2 linked regions of the Xanthobacter dioxanivorans genome follow. The protein of the gene in region 2 interacts with the protein of the main gene of each other region in a pairwise test. Links are inferred from orthologs where the notes say so. Each region holds a gene or a part of one and is shown on either strand. Other genes may lie near its edges.

Region 1 (10,218 bases), 3.0 Mb from region 2 along the record:
CGCCGACTGGATCCTGGACCTCGGCCCCGAGGGCGGGGATGGGGGCGGCGAGATCGTGGTGGCCGGCACGCCGGAGACCGTGGCGCAGCATCCGCGCTCCCACACCGGCCACTTCCTCGCCGAGGTGCTGGCGCGCCGCCCCATGGCGGGGCCACGCGATCGGGCCACGGGTGCCGCGCAGGTGCGTGGAGCCGCGCGGAGCCGGACGCCACCGGACGTTGCGGAAGAACCGGCGAGCCTGCTTGCGGAAACGCCCGCCGAGAGCGCCAGGCCGGTCCGCGGACGGCGGCGACGCCAGGCCGCTGAATAGGGGCGACCCTCACGCCAGGCTGCCGAACAGGCGGCACCACCACGCCAGGCGGAAGGCGGACGGTTCGGGCGGACGGGCTCGCCAGCCCTGATGGACGCCGCCGGATAGAGGCGGCGGGCATCCTCTGACGGGCATCGTCATCCGGGCATCGCCTCTCGCGTGACCGGGGCGCAGCCGGGCGCGTGCCGCGCAAGGATGCGGACGCGGCAAGCACGCGGCTCCCGGGCAGTGGGGCGACAGAGCGTGTGGCGACAGGATCGAGAGGCAGGCCAGCCTGCGGAGAGCGAGGCGATGGCGTGTGGGTCAGCGGCGGATGCGCCGCAGCATCCGTCCGATTCCGTAGGTCCATGCGAGCTGCAGCCGGCCGTCCAGGCCGAGCGGGAAGCGTTCTTCCCGAGGCACGAACCAGGCATTGTGCCCGGTGCGGCGCACCAGCCGGTAGCCGCCACGCCTCAGCAGGCTCGTTGTCTCCCCGAAGCGCGTCAGGTCGTCCACCAGGATGAGCTTCGGTCGATAGCGGGACAGGTCCAGCCCGCGCAGCACGTCCGGCTCGGCCCCTTCGACGTCCACCGACAGGTAATCCAGCCGTTCGATGCCGGCGTCTTCCAGCACGCAATCCAGCGTGGACGCAGGCACGTCGATCACCAGCTCATCCGTCACCTTCCGGGGATCGAAGCGCACGGTGCTGTTGCCGCGGCGCTCCAGCAGCGCGATGTGCCCCGCCGCCGCTTGCTGCGGCGCCACGCAGGCACATTGCCGCACCTGCGCCCGGCGGCTTCTGCGCAGATTGTCCGCAAGGTCCGGCAGCGGCTCGATCAGCAGCCCATCCCAGCCACCCAACTCCAGGTGGTAGGTCTGGCTCTGGTAAACCGGATCGTAAGCGCCCACTTCGACGAAATAACCGACTTTGCCGGCAAAAAAACTGGCGACGAGGCTTTGTTCTTCATGCCCGGACGTCACCGTATCCGTCATCTGTCCGACGCCGTTAAGCATAGACATGAGCAAATCCCTCAGGTCTCGTCCCATCTCCGCTGACAGCAAGCGCTTCAACATCGTGGATATGAAGATAAGCGCTTCATCGCACGCGCTCGAAGGAGTGACTACAAGAAACGTTGCTTAGTTGTATTACATAGCGTCACCGCACGCAGCGTGCGGCAACCCGGATCATGCGCGAGGCGCAATGCTGCAATGCGATCGCCATTCTATGGCATTGCAGCATGACGCGCTATGTATCGTTACGAGAATCGCGTGGTGCAGATGCATCCTGCGAATGAGTGGAGAGAAATCATGTTGCTCTGGGGTTTCCTGGCGCGGCAGTTCCGCCGGTGGCAGGTCTACAATCGCACCGTGGCTGAGCTGTCCCAGCTCGACGATCGCAGCCTCGCGGACATCAATGTGACCCGTGGCGAGATCCGCGCCGTAGCGCGGCACGCATCCGTCGCCGGCTGACCGCCAACGACAAAGAATGAACGGCTGGCGGATTTCCGCCGGCGCGTGAGAATGGCCCCCCAGGGGCCATTTTCGTTTATGGGGCAATGCGTTCTCGGCCCACGCCCGGCCCGGATTGCGCGGCTTGGCGCGGCTCGGAGGGTTGAAGCCGGACGCCCGGCTGTGGCACACCCTCCATCCCATCCCGGAACGGGGAGGCAATTGGCCACCCCGCGGGAGCAAGGAGGACGAATGCCGGGTGAAGCCACGCGCGCGCCGGTCCAGATCGACCTGGCCCGAACTGCCGACGTCCAGGCTCTCGCGCCCGTGACCGGGGGTCCGGCGGTGCATGTGGTCGGCGGCGGCCTCGCCGGGTCCGAGGCGGCCTGGCAGATCGCGGCGCGGGGCGTGCCCGTGGTGCTGCATGAAATGCGTCCGCAGCGCACCACCGAAGCCCATCTCACCGATGGCCTCGCCGAGCTCGTCTGCTCCAACTCCTTCCGCTCCGACGACGCGCAGGCCAATGCGGTGGGCGTCCTGCATGCCGAAATGCGGCAGGCCGGCTCGCTCATCCTGCGTTGCGCCGACCTCAATCAGGTGCCCGCCGGCGGCGCCCTCGCCGTGGACCGCGAGGGCTTCTCGCGCGCGGTGACGCAGGCGCTGGAAGATCACCCCCTCATCGAGATCCGCCGCGAGGAGGTCACCGACCTGCCCCCCGCCGACTGGGACAAGGTGATCCTCGCCACCGGCCCCCTCACCTCCGCCGCGCTGGCGGAGGCCATTCTGGCGCGCACCGGCGAGAGCGCGCTCGCCTTCTTCGACGCCATCGCCCCCATCGTGCATTTCGACAGCATCGACATGGGCAAGGCGTGGTTCCAGTCGCGCTACGACAAGCCCGGGCCCGGTGGCACCGGGGCGGACTATATCAACTGCCCTCTGGACGAAGCCCAGTACCACGCCTTCGTGGATGCCCTCATCGCCGGCGAGAAGGCGCCCATGCGCGACTTCGAGGCGAAGACGCCCTATTTCGACGGCTGCCTGCCCATCGAGGTGATGGCCGAGCGCGGCCGCGAGACCCTGCGCTTCGGCCCCATGAAGCCGGTGGGCCTCACCAATCCCCACGCCCCGGACGTCAAGGCCTATGCCATCGTCCAGCTGCGCCAGGACAACAAGCTCGGCACGCTCTACAACATGGTGGGCTTCCAGACGAAGCTGCGCCATGGCGAGCAGGCACGCGTGTTCCGCGCCATTCCGGGGCTGGAGAATGCCGAGTTCGCGCGCCTCGGCGGCCTCCACCGCAACACCTATCTCAACTCGCCCCGCCTGCTGGACGCAACGCTGCAGCTGAAGGCGGATCCGCGGCTGCGCTTCGCCGGCCAGATCACCGGCTGCGAGGGCTATGTGGAAAGCGCGGCGGTGGGGCTCATGGCGGGACGCTTCGCGGCGGCCGAGCGGCTCGGCGAAGCGGTGGTGCCGCCGCCGCCCACCACGGCGCACGGGGCGCTGCTCGCCCACATCACCGGCGGCCATGTGGAGGCGCAGGAGGAGAGCGCGGCGCGCTCCTTCCAGCCCATGAACATCAATTTCGGCCTCTTCCCGCCGCTGGAGGAGGCCCCGCGCGGCGAGCCCGGCAAGCGCCTGCGCGGCGCCGAGAAGACGCTGGCCAAGAAGAAGGCCCTCGCCGTCCGGGCGCTCGCCCACATGGCGGCGTGGCTCGACACGCCGGCCCGGGCGGCTTAGGAGGCGCTCATGCCGCGCATGTCCAGCTCGCCGCCGCCCGTGGAATACCGTGCCGACCCGGCCCGTTTCGCCGTCGATACGGTGCTGAAGCGCGACGTGTTCTCAACCGTCGAGCGCGGCACCTGGACGGATGCGCGCGGGCGCGCGTGGCCAGCCGTGCGCCGGCGCTGGAACGAGGTCTCGCCGTGGCTGGCGCCTCTGGCCCGGCGCCTCGCCGCCTTCGAGATCAAGGCGCTGGAGCGTGTCACCCGCACCGGGGTGACGACCCCGCTCCTCGCCGTGGGCGACCGCTTCCTGGTGCGCGGCTGGGTGGAGGGCGTGCCTTTGCAGATCGCCCGGCCCGCCGGCGACCTCCATTTCTTCCGCTCCGCCAAGGCGGCGCTGCATACGCTGCATGCCGCCGGATATGTGCACAACGACCTCGCCAAGCAGCAGAACTGGCTGCGCGGGGCGGACGGCGAAGCCTGGCTCATGGATTTCCAGCTGGCCCTGCCCATCAGCCGGCGCTGGAAGATGGGGCGGGTGCTGGCCTATGAGGACCTGCGGCACCTCCTGAAGCACAAGCGCACATACTGCCCGCAGGCGCTCACCGCCCGCGAGAAGAAGATGCTGGCGACCAAGAGCCTGCCCACCCGGGTATGGATGGCAACGGGCAAGAAGCTCTACCGCTTCGTCACGCGCCGCCTCATGTCGTATTCAGATACCGAGGGGCGCGGCCCCAGGGTCACCCAGGTGGCGCCGCGCATCGCGGCGGCCCTCGCCACCCATCCGGCGGTGGCCGAGGTGCACATGGCCGACTTCCAGACCCTGGGCGGCAAGGTGGGCCTCTACGCGTTCGTCGCCCCGCGCGGGACGGTGACGGAGGAGGCGCTGCGCGCGCATCTCGCCGCCGCTTTGCCCGACCGGCCGCATCTCGACCGGCTCCAGCTGGTGGAGGCCCTGCCCCACGGTCCAGACGGCGCAGTACGGGACGACCTGCTGCTGCTCGTCGCCCGCAACCAGATCGAGATGCTGGACGAGCTGGCGGGATCGGAGCCCGTCCGGCTGCTGGTGGCGGAGATCGCGCGGGGTCGGCTGAACCTGACGGACCGGATCACCCGCCCGGCAGCGTGAGACGCGCGACCGCGCCCGGGGCCATCGACGGAGGAGCCTCACCGACGGCAGAAGCCGGCGCGCAGAGCCGGGACCCGGCGGAGAGGTCTGCGAAACAGGCTCTGGCTCCGTGCTGCTGAGACCCGCAAGCGCCCTTCCGAGCCCCTTCGGCAGGGTCTTCATGCCGGGGCACCGCTCCCTTTTCGTCACTGCTCCAGTCGCCCGGCGCACGAGCCCCCTCAGAACCACACCCGCCCGGACGCCGCCCGGCGTGCCGCGCGCCAGAGGGCGAACTGGCGCCGGAATGGCGAAAGCCCGCCCACCTGCCGAAACGGGTCCTTCACCCGCGCCAGCGCCTTGAGGTCGCCCGCGACCAGCGCCAGCGGCAGATAGGGCGCCGCGACGGCATCAGCCGGGCCAAGCTTTACGGCTGCGTCCCGCGCCGCCGCGAGGTGCCGCGCCGCCTGCGCTCGCCAATCCGCGAGGGCGGCCTGGAGCTGTGGCGTCACGGTGCCGGACACCGCGTCATCCCGCCCGATGCCGTGCCGCGCGAGGAGATCGAGCGGCAAATAGCACTGCCCGCGCGCCGCGTGGATGGGGAAGGCGCGCAGGAGCCCGGTCATGGCCAGCGCCACGCCCCCATGGCCGGACAGGTCACCTGTCGCCGCAGCCGCGGCCGGGGAAAGCACCAGCGCCGAGAGCTGCAGCAAAGCGGAGGCTGTCTCCCCCGCATAGCCTTCCAGGTCCGCCACTGACGGCATGGGATCATCGTAGAGGTCGAATATGCGCGCATCCACGAGGGCGACCAGGCTCGCGCGCGGCAGGGCGAAGCGGTCAGCGGTGTCCAGCAGCGCCGCGGCGATGGGGTGGCCTTCCACGGCGCCCCTCCCCTGCCCCTCGATCACCTCCCGCCACCAGGCGAGGCGCACCTCGCCGGGGAGCGGCTCGCGCACCACCTCGCGCACCCGCGCCACGTCGAGGCTGAAGGCGTAGAGGGCAAGGAGATGGCGCCTCAGCTCCTCGGGCGCGAAAAGCGCGGCGAGGAAACGGTCGCGGTCCTGTGCCCGCACCTGTTCGGCGCAATAGGCATAGGCGGCGGCGATGAGCGCATCGGGGGGCGCATCCGGGGACATGGGGGGCGGGGACATGGGGGCCGGGGACATGGGGGCCTCCTCCGCCCGCCGTCAGACGGCAATGAGGGCCGCGCCCACCCGGCGGCCCTCGGCGAGCAGCACGTTGTAGGTGGCGGCGGCAGCCGGTGTGGGCATCAGCTCGAAGCGCAGGCCCTTGCCGCGCAGGAGTTGCTTCAGCGGCTCCCTGAGATGCGCCGGGTCGGCCCCCGTGCCGATGAACAGCAGCTCGAACGCCGCAGCCTCGGCGAGGATGGGCGCGAGGGCGCCCGCATCGACCTGCGCCATGGCGGCCGGAGCCCAGGCGCGGATACCGGACGGCAGCGCCAGGATGGAGCCGGCATGGGACATGCCGGCGAAATGGAAGAACTGGTCGCCATAGCCGTCGATGGCGACCTGACGGGGCAGGAACTGGCGCAGGGGCAAATCGCGCGGAGACAAGTCACGCGGAGGCGAAGGATCGCCGGGCGCCCGCGCCACCGCCTCAGGCCTTGGCCGGCTTGGACGGCCCACCCGACGGCGACGCCTTGCCCGGCTCGGCCTTCGCGGCCTCGGCCTTGGCAGGCAGCGCCTTGGCTGCAGCGCCATCCGCCTCGGCATCGGCCGCCACCACCGAGGCGCGCAGGCCGAGATGGATGAGGATGGGCGCCGCCACGAAGATGGTGGAATAGGTGCCGATCACCACGCCCACCGTCATCGCCAGCGAGAAGCCGCGCAGCACCTCGCCGCCGAAGAAATACAGGGCGAGGGTGGCGAAGAAGGTGGTGGTGGAGACGATGATGGTGCGCGAGAAGGTGGCGTTCACCGCCACGTCGAGCAGCTCGGGCAGCGGCATTTTCTTGTAGCGGCGCAGCATCTCGCGGATGCGGTCGTACACGACCACCGTGTCGTTGAGCGAATAGCCCATGATGGTGAGGATGGCGGCGATGGAGGTGAGGTCGAAGTCGATCCCGAACGCCGAATAGATCATCAGCGTGACGAAGATGTCGTGCATCGTCGTCACGATGGCGCCCACCGCGAACTGCCACTCGAAGCGGAACCACAGATAGGCCAGAACCGCCACCGCGCCGAGCACGAGGGCGAGGATGGACTGGCGCACCAGCTCGCCGGAAACGCTGGGACCCACCGTCTCCACGCGGCGGATGGTGTATTCGGTGCCGAGCACGTCCCTCACCTTGGCAAGGATCGCCTGCTGGGCCTCGTCGGTGCTGCCGAACGCGCCGATGCGGATCAGCACGTCGCGCGGTGAGCCGAACTCCTGGATCTGCACGTCGCCCACGTCGAGGTCCGTGAGGTGCTCGCGCAGGGCGCCCACGTCGGCCACCTGCTGGCTGGTCTGCGCCTCGATGAGCGTGCCGCCGCGGAAATCGATGCCCAGATTGAAGCCGTAGATGGCGAACAGGAGCACGGCGACAATGGACAGCGCCGCCGAGAACGGGAACGTCCAGTGGCGCAGGCGCATGAAGTGGATGTTGGTCTGCGCCGGGATGTAGTCGATCAAAGGCATGTGCGGCGGACCTTCAGATGGGCAGCTTCGCCGGCCGCCGCCACTTCACCCAATAGGCGATCATGAGCCGCGTCAGGGTGTAGGCGGTGAACATGGTGGTCAGAAGGCCGAGGATGTAGGTGACGGCGAAGCCGCGCACCGGGCCCGACCCGCCCATGAGGAACAGGATGACCGCCGTGGCAAGCGAGGTGATGTTGGCGTCGAGGATGGTGCCGAGGGCGTTCACGAAGCCCTTGTCGATGGCCGAGATGGCAGACCGGCCTTCCCGCGCCTCGTCGCGCATGCGCTCGAAGATGACGACGTTGGAATCAACCGCCATGCCGATGGTGAGCACGACGCCGGCGATGCCCGGCAGGGTCAGCGTCGCCCCCAGCACCGACTGCAGGGCGAACATGAGCATGATATGCACGGCCAGCGCCACCAGCGCGAACAGGCCGAACAGGCCGTAGACCGCGAGCATGAACACCGCCACGAGGCCGGTGGCCACGTAGGCGGCCACCTTGCCGGCATGGATGGAATCGGCGCCGAGGCTCGGGCCGACGGTGCGTTCCTCCACCACCTTGAGCGGGGCCGGCAGGGCGCCGGCGCGCAGGAGGATGGCGAGGTCGTTGGCCTGCTGCACGCTGAACGAGCCGGAGATCTGCCCGGAGCCGCCGAGGATGGGCTCGCGGATCACCGGCGCCGAGATCACCTGGTTGTCGAGCACGATGGCGAAGGGCCGGCCCACCGCCTCCTGCGAGACCGCGGCGAAGCGCTTGGCGCCGTTGGAATTGAAGCGGAAGGTGACGATGGGTTCGCGGGTGGTCTGGTCGAAGCCCGCCTGGGCGTCCACCAGGTCCTCGCCGGAGACGCGCACCTGCTTCTCGACCAGATAGGGCTGGCCGTCCTGGCCCTGCAGCACGTCCGATTCCGGCGGCGGGCGGCCTTCCAGCGCCTGCTGCGGCGACATGGACATGTCCACCATGCGGAACGAGAGCTTGGCGGTCTGGCCGAGCAGGTTCTTGAGGCGCTGCGGGTCCTGCAGGCCCGGCACCTGCACCAGGATGCGGTCGAGGCCCTGGCGCTGGATGTTGGGTTCCACCGTGCCGAGCTGGTCGATACGGCGGCGGATGATCTCGATGGACTGGTCCACCGCCGAGCGCATGCGCGCGGTGAGCCCCGCCTCGGTGAGCTGGACGGTGACGGCCCCCTCCGAGGACGAGGAGACGGCGATGTCCATCTCGCCCGAGGAATTGCCGAACAAGGCGTTGGTGACCGGGGTGGCGAGCTTGCGCAGCTCGGTGACCGCCTTCTGGGTCTCGGTGGGGTCGCGCAGGCGCAGGCTCACGCTGGTGTCGCGCACCACGAGGTTGGAATAGCCGATCTTCTGGTCGCGCAGCACGCGGCGCACGTCGTCGCGCACCTGCTCGGTGCGCTCCTTGCGCAGCGCCGTGCCGTCCACCTCGAGCAGGATGTGCGAACCGCCCTGGAGGTCGAGCCCCAGCGTGACGCGGCTGGACGCCAGCCACGAGGGCAGGTGCGCCAGCACGCTCTGGGGCAGGACGTTGGGAAGCGCGAACAGGAGCCCTATGGCGATGGTGACGAGAATCGCCGTGGTCTTGAGGCGGGAGAAGTGCAGCATGTCGCGCGCGTGTCTCTTGTCGGAATCAGGCCGCTGGCTCAGGCCGCGGGGGCTTCGTCCTTGGCCGGCTCACCCTTGGCGCGGACGGTGGCGATCTGCGAGCGCAGTTGGCGCACGCGGACGTTGTCGGCGATCTGCAGCTCGATCTCGGCCTCGTCCACCACGCGGGTCACCTTGCCCACGAGGCCGCCGGCCGTGACGATCACGTCGCCGCGGCGCAGGGCGGTCACCATTTCCTGGTGGGCCTTGGCGCGCTTCTGCTGCGGCCGCAGGATGAGGAAGTACATGACCACGAAGATGAGCAGGAACGGGGCAAGCTGAATGAGCATGTCGGTCCCGCCGCCGGCTCCCGTGGCGCCTTGAGCGAAAGCGGGCGTAATGAACATTTGCGTCCTCGTTCGTCTGTGTTGGGAATCCCTGCCGAACCGCAGTCCGGCGAAGCGGCGGGACTATAGCGGCCGTCCCGTCGAATGCAAACGCCGGGCCGGGTCGATCACGGACCTGTTGAAGGCGAACGGCGCCCGCCGTCGCCAAAGCCCTCTTCCGCAAGGGCATCCGGGTGATGCCGCGCCCGGCGGCGCCGGCTTGCGTTCACCTCCTGCGTTCACCTCTTGCGTTCACTTGCCGTCGAACAGCAGGGCCAGCTTCGTCATCTGCGGCTCGTCGGTCATGTCGAGGCGCAGCGGGGTGACGGAGATGCGCCCCTCGTCCAGCGCCCGCAGGTCCGAGCCCGGCGCGGTGTCGAAGATGCGGCGCTCGAAGGCGATCCAGTAATAGGGCTGGTTGCGCCCGTCGCGACGCTCGTCGATGCGCATGAGGCGCTGGTCGCGCTTGCCCTGGAAGGTGGAGGCGATGCCGGTGATCTCGTCCGGCCCCCGGTCCGGGAAGTTCACGTTCATGACGATGCCGGGCGGAATGCCGTCGTCCAGCAGCATGCGGATGATCCTGGGCGCATGGGCCTCGGCGGTGTGGAAGTTTGGGTTCTCCCGCGTCTTGATCCCGAACGCCTGCGACAGGGCAATGGAGGGGATGCCGAGGATGGTGCCCTCGATGGCGCCGGCCACGGTGCCCGAATAGCTCACGTCCTCGGCGATGTTCTGCCCGCGATTGACGCCGGAGAGCACCAGGTCCGGCGGGCTGTCGGCGAGGATGTGCCGCACCGCCATGATGACGCAGTCGGTGGGCGTGCCCTTCACCGCATAGCGCCGCTCCTCGATCTGCCGCAGCCGCAGCGGATCGGACAGGGACAGCGAATGGGCGACGCCGGACTGGTCGAATTCAGGGGCCACGATCCACACGTCGTCGGTGAAGCTGCGCGCAATGGTGATGCAGGCTTCGAGGCCGGGGGCGTGGATGCCGTCGTCGTTGGTGACCAGGATGCGCATGGGAC
Region 2 (10,328 bases):
CGACGGGACCGTCGCCGGCGCCCTGTTCGGCGTCGCCGGCGGCGCCCGGGCGGATGCGTTCGCCACCGGCGCGCTGCCCGCGCTCCTGCCCGCCGGCGACTGGCGGCTCGTCGGCGAGATCGCCGAGCCCCGCCTCGCCGCCCTCGCCTTCGCCCTCGGCACCTACCATTTCTCCCGCTACAGGAGCGCCCCGGCGCGGGCGGTGCACCTGGTGCCGCCGGAGGGGGTGGACGTCGCCGCCCTCACGCGGACGGTGGAGGCGGTCCGGCTCACCCGCGACCTGGTGAACACCCCGGCCAACGACCTCGGCCCGGCCGAGCTGGAGGACGCGGCCCGCGCGCTCGCCGCCCGGCACGGCGCGGGCTTCTGCTCCATCGTGGGCGATGCCCTGCTGGCCCAGAACTTCCCCCTGATCCACGCGGTGGGCCGCGCCGCCACGGGCGCGCCGCGCCTGCTGGAGATCCGCGCCGGCGATCCGGCCCACCCCAAGGTGACGCTGGTGGGCAAGGGCGTGTGCTTCGACACCGGCGGGCTCGACCTCAAGCCCTCCGCCGCCATGTTGCTGATGAAGAAGGACATGGGGGGCGCCGCCAACGCCCTCGGCCTCGCCCACCTGCTGCTCGCCCGCAAGGCGAAGGTGAACTTGCGCGTGCTCATCCCGGCGGTGGAGAATTCCGTCGCCGGTGCCGCCTTCCGGCCGGGCGACGTGCTGAAGAGCCGCAAGGGCCTGTCGGTGGAGATCGGCAACACCGACGCGGAAGGCCGCCTCGTGCTGGCCGACGCCCTGGCCCTGGCCGACGAGGAGGCGCCCGAGCTGATCGTCGATTTCGCCACCCTCACCGGTGCGGCGCGGGTCGCCCTCGGCCCGCAGCTGCCCCCGGCCTTCACCCATGACGAGGCCCTCGCCGCGGACCTTGCCCGCCATGCGGCAGCGGAGGCCGATCCGCTGTGGCGCCTGCCCTTGTGGGCACCCTATGCGGGCATGCTCGATTCGAAGGTGGCCGACACCAACAACGTCTCCTCGGGCGCCTTCGCCGGGGCGATCACCGCCGCCCTGTTCCTGGAGAAGTTCGTGAGCGCGGCTCGCTCCTGGCTGCATCTCGACATCTTCGCCTGGAACCCGAGCGCGCGGCCGGGGCGGCCGGAGGGCGGGGAGGCGCAGACCATCCGTGCCCTCGACGCGCTCCTTGCCGAGCGCTACGGCTGACCGCCATGCCCGTTTCCTCCTCCGCGGCCGCCACCGGCCTCGACCCCCGCCTCACCCCGGCCCGGCCCGATCTGGCCGCTGCGGAACTGGAAGGCATCGTCTCCGCCCCGCGCTACGTGGCGGGGGAGGCCCGGCGCATCGCGGTTCCGGCCGCGCCGCTGCGCCGCCGTCGCGCCGGCGATGCCCCGCTCGAGACCGAGGCGCTGTTCGGCGAGACGGCGCGGGTGTTCGAGACCGACGGCGAGGGCTGGTCCTGGGTCCAGCTCGACGCCGACCACTATGTGGGCTACCTGCCCAGCGATGCCCTCGCCCCCCTCGCCGCGACCCCCACCCACAAGGTTGTGGCGCTGCGGACCTTCGTGTTCCCCGGCCCGGACATCAAGCTGCCGCCGCGCGAGGCCCTGGTCATGGGCAGCCGGGTGGCGGTGCGGGAGGTCCGCGGCGCCTTCGCGGTGACGCCGGACGGCTTCCTGCCTTTGGTCCATCTCGCCCCGATCGACGCGCGCGAGAACGATTTTGTTGCGGTCGCGGCGCGCTTCCTTGGCGTGCCCTATCTCTGGGGCGGTCGCTCCAGCCTTGGCATCGACTGTTCGGGGCTGGTCCAGTCGGCGCTCGCCGCGGCCGGCATCGCCGCCCCGCGCGACAGCGACATGCAGGAGGCGGCGCTGGGCGAGGAGGTGCCTCTCGGCGGCCCGGTGCGGCGGGGCGACCTCTTCTTCTGGCCGGGCCATGTGGCCATCGCCGAGACGGAAGAGACGCTGCTGCACGCCAACGCCTTCCACATGGCGGTGGCCCGCGAATCGCGCGCCGGGGCGGTGGCCCGCATCGGCGATGCGGGGCTTGCCCTGCGGCGTATCCGCAGGCTTGCTCCGGCGCCCTGACCGCGTTGCGCGCGGCGGGGCCCGGCCCTCAGGCCTGGGTGACCACCCGGTCCCGCCCCGTCCGCTTGGCCTCGTACAGTGCCGAATCGGCGGCGGCGACCAACGCGTCCGGGCTGCCCTCCGGCGTCGGCACGGTGGAGGCGACGCCCAGGCTCGCGGTGAGCCGGCGCCGGGGCACGCCGGGATGGGCGATGGCCAGTTCGGCGAGCAGGCGGCGGGCGTCGTCGGCGAAGGCCACCCCCGCTTCGAGCCGTGCGCCGGACATGAGGACGATGAACTCCTCCCCGCCGTAGCGGGCGACGAGATGCGAGGTGCCGGCGGCGGCCGCCGAGAGCATGCGGGCGACGGACCGCAGGGCCTCGTCGCCGGCCACGTGGCCGAAGGTGTCGTTAAACGCTTTGAAATGGTCCACGTCCAGCATCACCAGCGTGAGCGGCGTGGCGTCGGCGCGCGCCCGCACCCAGTCCTGCGAGAATTGCACGTCGAAGGTCCGGCGGTTGGCGAGGCCGGTGAGGCCGTCGGTGCGCGCCAGCGAGGCGAGCCGTCCGTTGATGGTCCGCAACTCGCTGTTGCGCTGCGACAGGCGCTGCGCCATTTCGTCGAAGGCCTGCACCAGCGGCGTGAACTCGCGCACCCCCACGTCCTTCACCCGGGTGGCCTCGCCGCGTCCGACCGCCGCAACCGCCCGCGCCAGGCGCGTGATGGGCGCGATCACCAGGTGCTCGGCCGCCACCCAGGCCAGAAGCAGGAAGCAGGCGAGCGCCACGAAATGCGCCACCGCGGTGGCAAGGATCTTGCGGTCGATGGGCGCGAGCACCTTGGCGGTCTCCATGCCCACCACCACGCGCAGGTCCAGCCCCTCGAAGCGGCTGAAGGCGAAGATCCGCTCCTTTCCGTCATAGCCCGGCGCGGTGACGATGCCCTCGTCGGCGGCGAGGATGGCGCGGGTCAGCGGATGGTCGGGGAAATGGTGCTCCACGATGTCCGCCTGCGCCGGATAGCGCACCAGCACCGTGCCGCCGTCCGCCACCACGTCCACCACGGCGCCGGATTCCACCGCGCTGCCGGCGGCGATCCGCGACAGCCATTGCAGGTCGACCAAAACCCCGGTCACCGTCTTGGGCCGGCCGTCGGCGCCGCGCTCGGCACGCAGCAGGAACACGGAGTTGCGGCCGCTGACGCGTGACACGGTGAGGTTGGTCATGACCACGTCGTCTCCGGCCAGCGCCTCCTGGAAATAGGCGCGGTCGAAGAGATTAACCCCCATGGCGAGCGGGAGATGGGCGCAGCGCACCTGGCCGGAGGGATCGGCGACGTAGACCCCCTGTATGCCGGCGACCTCATCCGCCAGCCGGGTGACGTAGCGTACGCACTCCGCCGGCTCCTTGAGCAGGTCCGGCGCCTGCCGCGAGACCACGTCGAGCACGGTGCGCGCCCGGGTGAGCCCCTCCATCTGCGCCAGCGTGGCGCGGCGGGCGAGATCGCGCACGTCGTCCTCCACGCCGACGATGAGGTCGTGCCGGTCGGACAGGAGGGCGAGCATGCGCTCGGCGGAGAGCGGGAAAGCCACGAGCAGGATGAGGACGAGGATGCGTCGACGCAGGCTCGATCGCTGAGGGCGGTCCCCGGCCGGCGAATCCGCGCCACTCACTTCGACCATCGCTCGGCCCTGCTCCCCGAGGAACAACGCTCGGTGGGGCGAACCACCAGGTTTCAGACCAACTACTAAACGCTTCTTGATCCCTTGGGGAGATCAGTTCATGTGCACGGGCATCATGCTTTCGCGGGCCTTCAAGGCCTTGTTCGGTATCGCGGAGTTCGGGTCGACCCATGGACAGCATCGAACGGCTTCAGGCGGTGCGCGCCGAAATCGCGCAGGCCTGCCGCGCCTGCGGGCGCAACCCCGCGGACGTCACGCTCATTGCGGTGTCGAAGACCTTTCCGGCCGCCGACATCGCTCCGGTGATCGACGCGGGGCAAACGGTGTTCGGCGAGAACCGCGTGCAGGAGACCCGCGACAAATGGCCGGCCCTGCGGGCGGCGCATCCGCCGGTGGAATTGCACCTCATCGGCCCGCTGCAGTCCAACAAGGTGCGCGAGGCGGTGGCGCTGTTCGACGCGATCCACACGGTGGACCGGCCGAAGATCGCCGCGGCCCTGGCGGAGGAGATCGCGCGCTCCGGCCGCCGGCCGCGCCTGTTCGTGCAGGTGAACACGGGGGCGGAGCCGCAGAAGGCAGGGGTGTTGCCGGAGGCCGCGGACGCCTTCCTCGCCGAGTGCCGGGAGCGTCACCGGCTCGAAATTTCCGGCCTGATGTGCATTCCGCCGGCGCAGGACGTGCCCGACCCGCATTTCGCGCTCCTGGCGAAGATCGCGGCGCGCAACGGGATCTGCGGCCTTTCCATGGGGATGAGCGCGGATTTTTCGGCGGCGATCCGGCAGGGCGCGACTCACGTGCGCGTCGGCAGCGCCATCTTTGGTCATCGTCCGCTCGTGAACGAGGCTTGAAGTCCCCCGCATTCACCGATATAGAGGCCGCCTCTCCGCGAGATGCTCCCATCGTCTAGCGGTCTAGGACGTCGCCCTCTCACGGCGAAAACAGGGGTTCGATTCCCCTTGGGAGCGCCAATCGCCGGGAAAATCATTTGGTTTCCCCTTGCTCTGCCTGCTTATGCCCAACCCTCTCCGGGCTGGGTTGGGGACATGCGTTCTCTTCGCCCTTCCAGCCTGGCAAGCCGGCTTGTTCGGCGCCGTGATATGGCGCGGCGGATGACGCAGGTGCCGATCTGGATGCAATCGGCTCCTCAGCCGGCTAGTCGCAGGCGTCAACGACCTTCGCCACGTGCGAGGAAGCGCTCGGCAAAAGCCACGAGGGAGCTGAGCTGCGCAAGGCTCGCAGGACGCATCGTTAACGAAGACGAGGAGCATCGTAGGTTGGCAAGCTCTTGTCACAGCTCGCGAAACTGGAGCGGGCGATGGGAATCGAACCCACGACATACAGCTTGGGAAGCTGTCGTTCTACCACTGAACTACGCCCGCACCGGCGCAGACCATAATCGCAGGGCCCCGATCCCATCAAGGGCGTTTCCGTGTGGCCGCAGAGATACCCACCGCGTTGCGGGCCCGCCCCCGGGCTCATAAGGTCGCGGCCATGTCCTCTCCCGCACAGCGGCGCCATCCATGACCGTTCATCACAAGAGCCCCGGGGCCTTCAAGGCCGTGTTCCAGACCTTCGACGATCTCGCTGATCGCTCGGCCGGCCCCGGCCGCCTCGCGGCGCTGCGCTCGGAGCTCGCCCGGCAGGGCTTCGACGGCTATGTGGTGCCGCGGGCCGACGCGCACCAGAACGAATATGTCCCCGCCTGCGAGGAGCGCCTCGCCTTTCTCACCGGCTTCACCGGCTCCGCCGGCACGGTGGTGATCCTGCCCACCGAGGCCGCCCTGTTCGTGGACGGGCGCTATACCCTGCAGGCCCCCGCCCAGGTGGACGAGAGCGCCTTCACCGTGGTTCCCCTCGCCCAGGAGCGGCCGGACAGGTGGATCGAGGAGCACCTGCCCCGCGGTGCCCGGCTGGGCTACGATCCCTGGCGCACCACCCTCGACGGGCGTGACCGGCTGGCGAAGGCGGTGGCGGCGGCAGGCGGGATCCTGGCGCCGCTGGAGGCCGACCCGGTCGCCGCCGTCTGGCCGGACCGGCCGGCGGCGCCCCAGGCGCCCATCCGCCTGCTCGACCTGTCGGTGGCGGGGGAGGACACCGCCGCCAAGCTTCGCCGGGTGCAGGAGAAGCTCGTGGCGGAAAAGCTCGACGGAGCGCTGATCTCCGATCCCCATGGCGCCGCCTGGCTGTTCAACATGCGCGGGGCCGACGTGGCCCACACGCCGTTGCCGCTCGCCTGGTGCATCGTGCCGGCGGAAGGGCTGCCGGACCTGTTCGTGGAATCCATGAAGCTGTCCCATGCGGTACGGGCGGCGCTGGCCGGGCATGCGCGCCTGCACGGCGTCTCGGACCTCGACCGCGTGCTCGCCGCCTTCGCCAAGGGGAACGAGCTCGGGCGGAACGAGCTCGGGCGGAGGGTGCGGGTGGACCAGGCGACGGCGCCGGTGCGGCTCGCCGGCCTGATCGAGGCGGCGGGCGGCGTGGTGGACAAGGGGGCCGACCCCATCGCCCTCCTGAAGGCGCAGAAGAACCCGGCGGAGATCGCCGGCATGCGCGCGGCCCACGTGCGTGACGGAGTGGCGCTGGCGCGCTTCCTCGCCTGGTTCGATGCCGAGGCGCCCACCGGCCGGCTCACCGAGATCGACGCGGTCGAGGCCCTGGAGACGTTCCGTCGCGGCACGGGCCAGCTCAGCGACGTGTCCTTCCCCACCATCGCCGGGGCGGGGGAGAACGGCGCCATCGTGCATTACCGCGTCACCCGCACCACCAACCGGGCGATCCATCCCGGCGAGCTGTTCCTGCTGGATTCCGGTGCCCAGTATCCGGACGGCACCACCGACATCACCCGAACCCTCGCGGTGGGGCGGCCCACCGAGGAGATGCGCCGGCACTACACGCTGGTGCTGAAGGGCCATCTGGCGCTTAGCCGGGCGGTGTTTCCCGAGGGCATCAACGGGGCGCAGCTCGATCCGCTGGCGCGGCAATATCTGTGGGCGGCGGGGCTCGATTTCGACCACGGCACCGGCCACGGCGTGGGGGCGGGGCTCTCCGTGCACGAGGGGCCGGCGCGCATCTCCCAGCTCGGCCACGTGGCGCTGGCCGAGGGCATGATCCTTTCCAACGAGCCCGGCTATTACCGCACCGGTGCCTACGGCATCCGCATCGAGAACCTGATCCTGGTGGAACGGCGCGCGGTGGAGGGGGCGCAGAAGCCCTGCCTCGGCTTCTCCACTCTGACCCTCGTGCCCTACGACCGGCGGCTCATCGATCTGGCGCTGCTGGATGCAGCCGAACGGGCACAGGTGGACGCCTATCACCAACGGGTCGCCGAGGCACTCGCCCCGGAGCTCGACGCGGACGTGCGGGACTGGCTCCAGGCGGCCACCGCACCGCTCTGAGCCACGCCGCGGGCGCCCAGGAGCATCAGCGGCGGAACTTGGACGCGGCATGGGCGTTTTCAGAATCGAGAGGCCGGCGGGTCCGGCCCTCGTTCAAACCAACCGCCCGCGTGTCCGGGCCGGTTCGCTCGCGCGGCCGGCGGTGCCAACGCGTGCGCCGAAGGGAGGCTGCCCCGTGTTGTCCACCATCCTCATCATCGTTCTCGTGCTGCTGCTGGTCGGTGCCCTGCCTAACTGGGGCTACAGCTCGGGCTGGGGCTACGGGCCGGGCGGCATCGTCGGGGTGCTGCTGATCGTCGTGATCGTGCTGGCGCTGACAGGACGCCTCTAGGGGCGATCGACCTTCAGTGGCCGCGTTTTTCTTCGGCCTTCGTCATGGCCGGGACACGCCCGGCCATGACGAAGGCGTCTGGCGCGGCTCAGGCCCGCAGCGTCGCGCCGGTCTTTTTCGCCACTTCCGCGACGATGCGGCCGGCCACGTCCTCGATCTCCTTGTCGGTCAAGGTGCGCTCGCGCGGCTGGAGGGTGACCTCCACCGCCACCGACTTCTTGTCGGGGTCGATGCCCTTGCCCTCGTAGATGTCGAACACGCCGACGCCGGTGACCAGCTTCCGGTCGGCGCCCTGCGCCGCCTTCAGGATGTCGGCGGCGGCCACATCCCGGCCGACCAGGAAGGCGAAGTCGCGCTTCACCGCCTGGAACGCGGACAGCTCAAGATTCGGCTTTACCCGCGTCGCCTTGGCCTTGGGCTCGGGGATCTTGTCGAGCACGATCTCGAACCCCACCAACGGGCCGGCGACATCGAGCGCCTCCAGCACGGCCGGGTGGATCTCGCCGAAATGCGCCATGGCATTGGAGCCGAGGCGCAGGGTGCCGGAGCGGCCGGGGTGGTACCAGCCCGGCGCATCGGTGGTGACCTGGAGGTTGGACACCGGCGCGCCGCAGGCGGACAGGGCCGCGTAGGCGTCCGCCTTGGCGTCGAACACGTCCACGGCCGCCGCGTTGCCGGACCAGTGCCGGCCGGCGCCCGAGGGCTTGGCCGTGCCGCGGCGGATGCCGGAGGCGGCCTGCCGCTGGTCGTTCGGCGTGTCGCCGGCGAACACCTGTCCCACCTCGAACAGTGCCACGTCGGCGAAGCCGCGGTCGGCATTGGCCCCCGCCGAACGGATGAGGCCGGGCAGCAGGCTCGGCCGCATGTCGGACAGGTCGGAGGCGATGGGGTTGGACAACGCCAGCTCGGGCGCGCCGCCGCCGAACAGCTTCGCGGCCGCCTGCGAGACGAAGGACCAGGTGACGGCCTCCACCATGCCGCGGGCGGCGAGGGCGCGGCGGGCCTTGCGGCTGCGCAGCTGGAGGGGCGTCAGCACCGCCTTGCGCGCGTCTTCGCCGCGGGGCAGCTCGGTTGAGGGCACGCGCTCCAGGCCGAGGATGCGCACCACCTCTTCCACCAGGTCCGCCTTGCCCTCGATGTCGCCGCGCCAGGAGGGCGGCACCACCTCAATCACCGGCGCCGCGCCGGAGAGGGAGAAGCCGAGATTTTCCAGCACCTCGCGGATTTCCGCCTCGGTGGCGTCGAGGCCGGACAGGCGCTTCACCTCGGAGAGGGGAAAGGCAATGGTGCGGGTGGTGTCCGGGATTGCGCCGGCCAGCACCAGCTCGGACGGCTCGCCGCCGCACAGCTCCATGATGAGGTGGCTGGCGAGGTCGAGGCCGGGGACGGTGAAGGCCGGGTCGACGCCGCGCTCGAAGCGGAAGCGGGCATCCGAATTGACTGAGAGCCTGCGCCCGGTCTGGGCGATGGTGATGGCATCCCACAGGGCGGATTCGATCACCACGTCGGTGGTGGTCTCGTCGCAGCCGGACGCTTCCCCGCCCATGATGCCGGCGAGGCTCTCGACGCCGGTGTCGTCGGCGATCACGCACATGCTCTCGTCGAGGGTGTAGGTCTTGCCGTCCAGCGCCAGCAGCGTCTCGCCCGGCCGGGCGCGGCGTACCACGAGGTCGCCCTTCACCTTGGCGAGGTCGAAGACATGGAGCGGCCGGTTGCGGTCGAACGTCATGAAATTGGTGACGTCCACCAGCGCATTGATGGGGCGCAGGCCGATGGCGCGCAGGCGGTCCTGCATCCATTGGGGGGAGGGGCCGTTCTTCACCCCCTTCACCACGCGCAGCGCGAAGGCGGGGCAGAGCGGGGCGGTCTCGCCGAATTCCAGGGTCACGCGCAGCGGGGCGGGGAAGGTGCCCTCCACCGGCTTCACCCGCGGCGCCATCAGCTCGCCGAGGCCGGCGGCGGCAAGGTCGCGGGCGACGCCGGCGACGCCGAGGCAGTCGGCGCGGTTGGGGGTGACGGCGATCTCGATCACCGGATCGTCGAGCCCCAGCACCTGCGCGAACGGCGCGCCCACCGGGGCGTCGGCCGGAAGCTCGATGATGCCCTCATGCTCCTCCGACAGGCCCATCTCGCGGGCCGAGCAGAGCATGCCGCGGCTTTCCACGTCGCGGATCTTGCCGATCTTCAGTTCCGTGCCGGTGGCGGGAATGACCGTGCCCGGGGCCGCGAAGACGGTCTTCAGCCCGGCGCGGGCGTTGGGGGCGCCGCAGACCACCTGGATGGGGGCGCCTTTCCCGATGGAGACGGTGCAGACCTTGAGCTTGTCGGCATTCGGGTGCTTCTCGGCGGTCAGCACCTCGCCCACCACGAAGGGGGCCAGCTGCTTGGCCTTGTCCTCGACGCCCTCGACCTCCAGGCCGATGAGGGACAGGCGCTCGACGATCTCATCGAACGAGGCGGTGGGCTCCAGGTGGTCCTTGAGCCAGGAGAAGGTGAATTTCATCGGTCCTGCTCCTTACGCGCTCAGGCCGCCGGCCAGCGTCGGGAAGTCCAGCGGGCGGAAGCCGTAGTGGGAGAGCCAGCGCACGTCGGCCTCGAAGAAGGCGCGCAGGTCGCTCATGCCGTATTTGAGCATGGCGATGCGGTCGATCCCCATGCCCCAGGCGAAGCCCTGGTATTCGTCCGGGTCGATGCCGCAATTGCGCAGCACGTTCGGGTGCACCATGCCGCAGCCGAGGATCTCCAGCCAGTCGGAACCCTCGCCGAAGCGGATCTCGCCGGGACGGGAGCGGTCGCACTGGATGTCCACTTCCATGGACGGCTCGGTGAAGGGGAAGAAGGACGGGCGGAAGCG

What was found.
Region 1: the proteins of pheT (region 2) and secD interact in binary tests that used the Escherichia coli proteins (3 or more experiments, as listed by UniProt). The link is inferred for Xanthobacter dioxanivorans from one-to-one orthologs.

What each region holds. Positions count from the first base shown.
Region 1 is NZ_CP063362.1:4,028,000-4,038,217, reverse strand. Bases 6,525-9,454 are described here. They hold secD (protein translocase subunit SecD), read right to left. Parts: upstream 8,829-9,454; coding sequence 7,221-8,828; downstream 6,525-7,220. Other genes in these bases: surE (5'/3'-nucleotidase SurE), read right to left, coding at 9,446-9,454; yajC (preprotein translocase subunit YajC), read right to left, coding at 8,867-9,214; secF (protein translocase subunit SecF), read right to left, coding at 6,525-7,207. Outside these bases: excinuclease ABC subunit UvrA, read left to right, coding at 1-310; EZH22_RS18820 (FkbM family methyltransferase), read right to left, coding at 614-1,309; EZH22_RS18815 (DUF1127 domain-containing protein), read left to right, coding at 1,598-1,759; methylenetetrahydrofolate--tRNA-(uracil(54)-C(5))-methyltransferase (FADH(2)-oxidizing) TrmFO, read left to right, coding at 1,991-3,478; EZH22_RS18805 (serine/threonine protein kinase), read left to right, coding at 3,488-4,591; EZH22_RS18800 (phytoene/squalene synthase family protein), read right to left, coding at 4,810-5,718; EZH22_RS18795 (Mth938-like domain-containing protein), read right to left, coding at 5,755-6,141; more of secF, read right to left, coding at 6,185-6,524; more of surE, read right to left, coding at 9,455-10,213. UniProt on the Escherichia coli protein: Part of the Sec protein translocase complex. Interacts with the SecYEG preprotein conducting channel. SecDF uses the proton motive force (PMF) to complete protein translocation after the ATP-dependent function of SecA.
Region 2 is NZ_CP063362.1:1,025,721-1,036,048, reverse strand. Bases 7,271-10,310 are described here. They hold pheT (phenylalanine--tRNA ligase subunit beta), read right to left. Parts: upstream 9,978-10,310; coding sequence 7,563-9,977; downstream 7,271-7,562. Other genes in these bases: pheS (phenylalanine--tRNA ligase subunit alpha), read right to left, coding at 9,990-10,310; EZH22_RS04940 (DUF3309 family protein), read left to right, coding at 7,319-7,474. Also shown: EZH22_RS04975 (leucyl aminopeptidase family protein), read left to right, coding at 1-1,207; EZH22_RS04970 (C40 family peptidase), read left to right, coding at 1,213-2,088; EZH22_RS04965 (sensor domain-containing diguanylate cyclase), read right to left, coding at 2,117-3,748; EZH22_RS04960 (YggS family pyridoxal phosphate-dependent enzyme), read left to right, coding at 3,919-4,596; EZH22_RS04945 (aminopeptidase P family protein), read left to right, coding at 5,269-7,143; more of pheS, read right to left, coding at 10,311-10,328.